Regions from separate parts of the Streptomyces sp. NPDC039423 genome, predicted to be linked through region 2. Evidence: riboswitches for the same ligand, from Rfam matches in the RefSeq annotation. Region 2 holds a riboswitch; the other holds the start of a gene.
The links. Region 2 has a riboswitch for ZMP and ZTP ahead of ACZ7LK_RS07370 (serine hydroxymethyltransferase). Riboswitches for the same ligand answer to the same signal wherever they lie in the genome.

Region 1 (3,392 bases), on a different contig from region 2:
CGCACCGCCGGCGCGCACGAACCGGGCAGCAAGGGCCCGCCGTACCCGCCCAGCGCCGCGGCGACCGCACCGGACGCGAGCTTGCGCCGCACCGCCCCGAAGTCCGTGTCGACCGGCACCGCCAGCCGGTACGGGCGCGACCGCAGCACCCCGGGACCCAGTAGGCCCCGCAACCGGCTCAGTTCGGCCCGCAGGGTGACCGGGGTGACCGACTCGTCCTCGTACAGCGCCGCCAGCAGCTCCTCCCCGCCCAGGCCCCCCGGATGGTGGGCGAGCACCACCAGGATCTCGCTGTGCCGGCGACTCAGGCGCGTCCGCCGCCCGCCCGCCACCAGCACCGCCTCGTCCCTGCCCAGCGCCGACAGCCACCCATGGTCCCCGGCCGCCGGAGCCGGCCCCAGGAGGGCGAGGTGGGACTCCGCGGCCCGGGCCACCGCCTGGACGAACGCCAGGCTGTGCGGGTGCGCCAGCCGGTCGCCGCCCGTGATGTCCACCGCCCCCAGCAGCCGCCCGGTGCGCGGATCGTGCACCGGCGCCGCCGCGCACGTCCAGGCCTGCACCGACCGCCGGAAGTGCTCGGCGGTGAACACCTGGACCGGCCGGTCGACCGCGATCGCCGTACCGGGGGCGTTCGTGCCCGCCGCCGACTCGGCCCACCGCGCGCCCGCCACGAAGTTCATCCGGTCGGCCCGGCGCAGCGTCGCCGGGTGCCCCTCGACCCACAGGAGCCGCCCGTGCGCGTCGCAGACGGCGACCAGGTGCTCCCCGTCGCTCGCGTACGCGCCCATCAACTCCCGTACCACCGGCATCACCGCTGCCAGCGGATGACCGTCCCGGTGAGCGGCCAGCTCGTCCTCGTCCAGTTCCACGCACGCCGCGCCGTCCGGGCACACCCGGGCGCGCGCCGAGCGCCGCCACGAGTCGGCCACCACCGGCCGGACCGGCCCCTCCGGCCGGCCGCCCGCCGTGAACGCCTCGTGCGCGCGGTGTAGCGCCCGCGCCCGCTCCGCCGGATCGGCGTCCCGCTCCAAGGCCACCCATGGGTCGTTCACACGGCCCTCCCCATCGAGGTCTCCCGCTGCCGCCGCTGCCGCTGTGGCTGCCGCCGCTGACGTCCGCGCCCGGGCCATCGTCGTCGCGCGGGCCGGACTCCACAAGGGCGGGCGCGACGGGGCACCCGGGGGGCGATGGGGAACGGTCCCGTAGAGTGGTGGCGGGCCGTGACTGGCGCTTGGGTGGAGTACCACCGGGGAGCGGCCCGGCGGACCGACGCCACTGCCGCGCGCCTGGGCGATCCACTGACGACCGCTCAGGAGCCCGCATGTCCACCACTCCCGCCACCGCCCGCCTCATGGACGGCAGCGGCCTCGCCCGCCGCCTCGTCGAGGAGACCGCCGCCCGCGCCGCCGACCTCACCCGGCGCACCGGCACCCGGCCGTGCCTCGCCACCGTCCTGGTCGGCGCCGACCCCGCCTCCGTGACGTACGTGAAGATGAAGCGGGCCCGCTGCGAGAAGGCCGGCATCCGTTCCCGCCACGTCGAGCTGCCCGCCACCACGACCACCGCCGAACTGGTGGCCACGCTCGAAAACCTGTCGAACGACCCCGAGGTGCACGGCATCCTGCTCCAGCACCCGGTCGGCCCCGGCATCGACGAGCGGGCGGCGTTCGAGGCGATCGCCCCCGAGAAGGACGTCGACGGCGTGACCTTCAGCTCCTTCGCGACGATGAGCTTCGGCCTGCCCGGGTTCGTCTCCTGCACGCCGGGCGGCATCATGCGGCTGCTCGACGCGTACGGCGTCGACCCGGCCGGCAAGCGCGCGGTCGTGGTCGGCCGCAGCGCCATCCTCGGCAAGCCCGCCGGCATGCTGCTGCTGGCGCGGAACGCCACGGTCACCTACTGCCACTCGCACACGGCCGACCTGTCCGCGGCCGTACGTGAGGCCGACATCCTGGTCGCCGCGGTCGGGCGGCCCCGCTTCATCAAGGGCGAGGACATCAAGCCCGGCGCGGTCGTCATCGACGCGGGCTACAACCCCGGCAACGTGGGTGACGTCGACTTCGAGACCGCCGCCACCCGCGCGAGCCTGATCACCCCCGTGCCCGGCGGCGTCGGCCCGATGACCATCGCGGTGCTGCTCGCCCAGACGGTGGACGCGGCGGAGCGCGGGCTCTCCCGCTGACCGGGGGCGGGGCGCAGCGGGCGTGGCGTGGCGTAGGTGGGGCCGAGGCGTGCGGGCGGGGGCCGGGGCGTGCCACCTGGGCGTCCGACCGGAGCCCCGGCGGATCCGTGCCGGGGCCCCTGCGCACGCCCCGGGCGCCCACACCCGGCGCCCGGTCGGGCGCCCGGAGCGGGGCGCCAACGGTACGGACGGCCGGAGCGACCGTCCTAGGCGTCGGTTTCCGGGGTGACCGCCAGGACGCTCGCCAGGGCGGCGGCCGGATCGGGATCGGGCGGCCCGGCGGGTACCCAGGCCCGGTCCGGCTCCTCGCGGTACGGCCACCAGCGGCCCTCGCCGTCCAGCCGGAGCTGCGCGCCCGCGCCCGTCACCGTCCAGCACCCGGGGCGGTCCGCCCGCAACGGGGGACGCTCGCCGTCCTCCCAGGCAGCGGCGAGCCGCGCTTCGGCCCGCGCCAGCAGCTCCGGACCGGGCTCCGGGTGCGCCTCCAGCACGGCCAGCCCCTCGGCGCCGCCCAGCCGCCACGCGCGCGTGGCCACGTCCAGGCCTGCCCGGCGACGGCCGGTCCCCGAGGCGAGCCGCTCCAGGGCGGCCGCTCCCCAGGCGGCGGAGGCGGCCAGCCGGACGGCGTCCTGTTCCGCCGTCAGCACGGCCTCCGGGAGCCGGTCCTCGTGCCCCGGCGACAGCGCGTCGGCCAGCATCCGGTGCGCCCGGGCCGCCGCGTCGGCCGCCAGGGCCTCCAGCGCCGCCGGGTCGACACCCGGCCCGGGCCCGGCCTCGGTGTCCAGCGACGGCGGCTCCCCGGGTGACTCCGGCAGCGGGGGCGGCGCGGGCAGTGGCGGGAGGATGTCCCGCGCGGCGAACGCCTCGTCCGCCCGTACCCCCGGGACACCGTCCCCGGCCGGTTCCTCCCCGTCCCCGGTGACCGGGCCTCCCGCCGGAGCCCGGCGGCCCGCCAGGGCGGAGCCGCGTGCCTGCACCTCGTCGAGCAGCCGCCGCTCCCCACGGCCCCGCACCAGCAGCAGCACGAAGGGGTCCTCGTCCAGCAGCCGCGCCACCTGGTAGCTCAGCGCCGCCGTGTGCGGACAGTGGTCCCAGGCGTCACAGGTGCAGGCGGGCTCCAGGTCGCCGATCCCGGGCAGCAGTTCGATGCCGGCCGCCGCCGCGTCCTCCACCAGGTCCGGAGGCATGTCCCGGTCCAGGAGGGCGGCCA
Region 2 (3,392 bases):
CTGGACCGCTTCCGCCACCCGGACGTGCCGCCCGGCCGCGACGCGCTGGTGGTGGGCTACGCCACCCCGACGGACAGCGCCTGGTCCGGCGCCCTGGACGCGCTGTGCCGGGCGCTGCCCTGACCCGCCGCGCCGCCGGGCCTACCGGCTCCCCCCGCCGGGCCTACCGGCCGCCCCGCCGGGCCCGGCCGCCGCCCCGCCGGGGGCCGCCGTCACCGCAGGACCTGGCGCAACTGCTCCAGCGCGAAGTCCAGGTCCTCCTTGCCGATCACCAGCGGCGGGGCGATCCGGATCGTCGAGCCGTGGGTGTCCTTCACCAGGACCCCGCGGTCCATCAGCTTCTCCGAGATCTCCCGGCCCGTGCCCAGGGCCGGCACGACGTCCACGCCCGCCCACAGGCCGCGCCCGCGCACCGCCTCCACGGCGCCGCCGCCCACCATGAGCCCCAGCTCGTGGTGGAGGTGGTCGCCCAGCTCGGCCGCCCGCTGCTGGTACTCGCCGGTGCGCAGCATCGCCAGCACCTCCAGGGCCACCGCGCAGGCCAGCGGGTTCCCGCCGAACGTCGACCCGTGCTCGCCCGGCCGGTGCACCCCCAGGACCGCCGCGCTCGACACGACCGCCGACACCGGCACCACGCCGCCGCCCAGGGCCTTGCCCAGCACGTACATGTCCGGGACCACGCCCTCGTGTTCGCACGCGAACGTCCGGCCCGTGCGGCCGAGGCCCGACTGGATCTCGTCCGCGATGAACAGCACGTTCCGCTGCCGGGTCAGCTCCCGGACCGCCGGCAGGTACCCGGCCGGCGGCACCAGCACGCCCGCCTCGCCCTGGATGGGCTCCAGCAGCACGGCCACGGTGTTGTCCGTCATCGCCAGGTCCAGCGCCGCCAGGTCCCCGTACGGCACGATCTCGAACCCCGGCGTGTAGGGCCCGTAGTCCGCCCGCGCCTCGGGGTCGGTGGAGAAGCTGACGATCGTGGTCGTCCGGCCGTGGAAGTTGTCCGCCGCGACGATGATCTTCGCCATGCCGTCCGGCACGCCCTTGGCCCGGTACCCCCACTTGCGGGCGGTCTTCACGGCGGTCTCCACCGCCTCCGCCCCGGTGTTCATCGGCAGCACCATCTCCATGCCGCAGAACTCGGCGAGCTGCTCGCAGAAGTCGGCGAACCGGTCGTGGTGGAACGCCCTCGACGTCAGCGTCACCCGCTCCAGTTGCGCCTTGGCGGCCTCGATCAGCCGGCGGTTGCCGTGGCCGAAGTTGAGCGCCGAGTAGCCCGCCAGCATGTCGAGGTAGCGGCGCCCCTCGACATCGGTCATCCAGGCCCCCTCCGCCGTGGAGACGACGACGGGCAACGGGTGGTAGTTGTGCGCGCTGTGCGCCTCCGCGGAAGCGATCGCCTCTTGTGTTCTCGACACGGGGTCTCCGTTCGTCCTGCGGCGTGGGGCGGTGGTGGCGCCCCCTTCTATCGTCGCTCGCCATACGGACGGGGAAACCTCGCGGCGAGACACCCCTTAAGGTGACCGGTACGCACGGCGACTGGCGTACGGGGAAGCGACCCCGGGGGAGCCGTGCGCGGCAGACCACACGAGGGTGCCGCCCGCCTGGGCACCCCACGACCTCGTCCGTGCTGCCGGCCCCCTGGAGGACGCCATGACCAGCCTTCCCCTTCCCGCGCACCATCCCGCCCTCGCCGCGGGCGACCCCGAGATCGCCGCGCTCGTCGGCGCGGAGGAGCGGCTCCAGTCCGAGACGCTGCGGCTGATCCCCAGCGAGAACTACGTCTCGCAGGCCGTCCTGGAGGCCTCCGGGACCGTCCTCCAGAACAAGTACAGCGAGGGCTACCCGGGCCGGCGCTACTACGAGGGCCAGCAGAACATCGACCAGGTCGAGCTGCTCGCCGTCGGCCGCGCCAAGGCCCTGTTCGGCGTCGACCACGCCAACGTCCAGCCCTACTCCGGCTCCCCGGCCAACCTCGCCGTCCACCTCGCCTTCGCCGAGCCCGGCGACACCGTGATGGGCATGGCCCTGCCGATGGGCGGTCACCTCACCCACGGCTGGGGCGTCTCGGTGACCGGCTCCTGGTTCCGCGGCGTCCAGTACGGCGTGCGCCGGGACACCGGGCTGATCGACTTCGACGAGGTGCGGGAGCTGGCCCTCAAGGAGCGGCCCAGGATCATCTTCTGCGGCGGCACCGCGCTGCCCCGCACCATCGACTTCGCCGCCTTCGCGGAGATCGCCCGCGAGGCGGGCGCCGTCCTGGTCGCCGACATCGCCCACATCGCCGGCCTGATCGCGGGCGGCGCCCACCCCTCGCCGGTGCCGCACGCCGACGTCATCTCCACCACCACCCACAAGACGCTGCGCGGCCCGCGCGGCGCGATGCTCATGTGCCGCGAGGAGCACGCCAGGGCCATCGACAAGGCGGTCTTCCCCGGCCTCCAGGGCGGCCCCCACAACCAGACCACCGCCGCCATCGCGGTCGCCCTCCGCGAGGCGTCCCAGCCGTCCTTCCGCAACTACGCGCAGCAGGTCGTCGCCAACGCCAAGGCCCTCGCCGTCGAGCTCATCGCCCGTGGCTTCGACCTGGTCTCCGGCGGTACGGACAACCACCTGGTCCTGATGGACCTCACGTCCAGGGACGTGCCCGGCAAGGTCGCCGCGAAGGCCCTGGACCGGGCCGGCATCGTCGTGAACTACAACACCGTCCCCTACGACACCCGCAAGCCCTTCGACCCCTCCGGCATCCGCATTGGCACCCCGTCCCTCACCTCCCGCGGGCTCGGCACCGGGGACATGGCGGCGGTCGCCGGCTGGATCGACCGGGGCGTCACGGCCGCCCGTACCGGCGACGAGGCCGCCCTGGCTGCGGTCCGGGCCGAGGTCGCCGAGCTGATGGCTGCCCACCCGGCCCCCGGCATCCCCGTCTGACGGCCCGGCCGGGGCCCGGCCGCACCGGGCCCCGACGGGCGCCCCGCCGCCCGTCCCGTCCCGGCCCGTCGGCGCCGGGGCGGGCCGCCGGGGGACCTGTGTCGCTCGTCTCATCCGGCGGCGTTCCCGACCTGTCGGCGGCAACTGAGAGAATGAGGGACATGGCCTCTGATCGTCCTCGCGTGCTCTCCGGGATCCAGCCCACCGCCGGCTCCTTCCACCTCGGCAATTACCTCGGTGCGGTCCGCCAGTGGGTGGCGCTCCAGGAGACCCACGACGCCTTCTACATGGTCGTCGACCTGCACGCGATCACCGTCCCGCAGGACCCGGCGGAGCTGCGGGCCAACACCCGGCTCGCCGCCGCCCAGCTCCTCGCCGCGGGCCTCGACCCGGAGCGCTGCACGCTCTTCGTCCAGAGCCACGTCCCCGAGCACGCCCAGCTCGGCTGGGTCATGAACTGCCTG

Region 1: linked by a shared signal. The riboswitch ahead of ACZ7LK_RS12420 (bifunctional 5,10-methylenetetrahydrofolate dehydrogenase/5,10-methenyltetrahydrofolate cyclohydrolase) and the one ahead of ACZ7LK_RS07370 (serine hydroxymethyltransferase) in region 2 are both predicted to bind ZMP and ZTP.

Annotation. Positions count from the first base shown of each region.
Region 1 is NZ_JBVKAH010000003.1:353,843-357,234, reverse strand. It holds gene ACZ7LK_RS12425 (winged helix-turn-helix domain-containing protein) at 1-1,052, opposite strand, end outside; ZMP/ZTP riboswitch at 1,211-1,299, shown strand; gene ACZ7LK_RS12420 (bifunctional 5,10-methylenetetrahydrofolate dehydrogenase/5,10-methenyltetrahydrofolate cyclohydrolase) at 1,322-2,182, shown strand; gene ACZ7LK_RS12415 (SWIM zinc finger family protein) at 2,389-3,392, opposite strand, start outside.
Region 2 is NZ_JBVKAH010000002.1:302,914-306,305, forward strand. It holds gene pdxR (MocR-like pyridoxine biosynthesis transcription factor PdxR) at 1-123, shown strand, start outside; gene rocD (ornithine--oxo-acid transaminase) at 213-1,415, opposite strand; ZMP/ZTP riboswitch at 1,523-1,614, shown strand; gene ACZ7LK_RS07370 (serine hydroxymethyltransferase) at 1,651-2,928, shown strand; gene trpS (tryptophan--tRNA ligase) at 3,090-3,392, shown strand, end outside.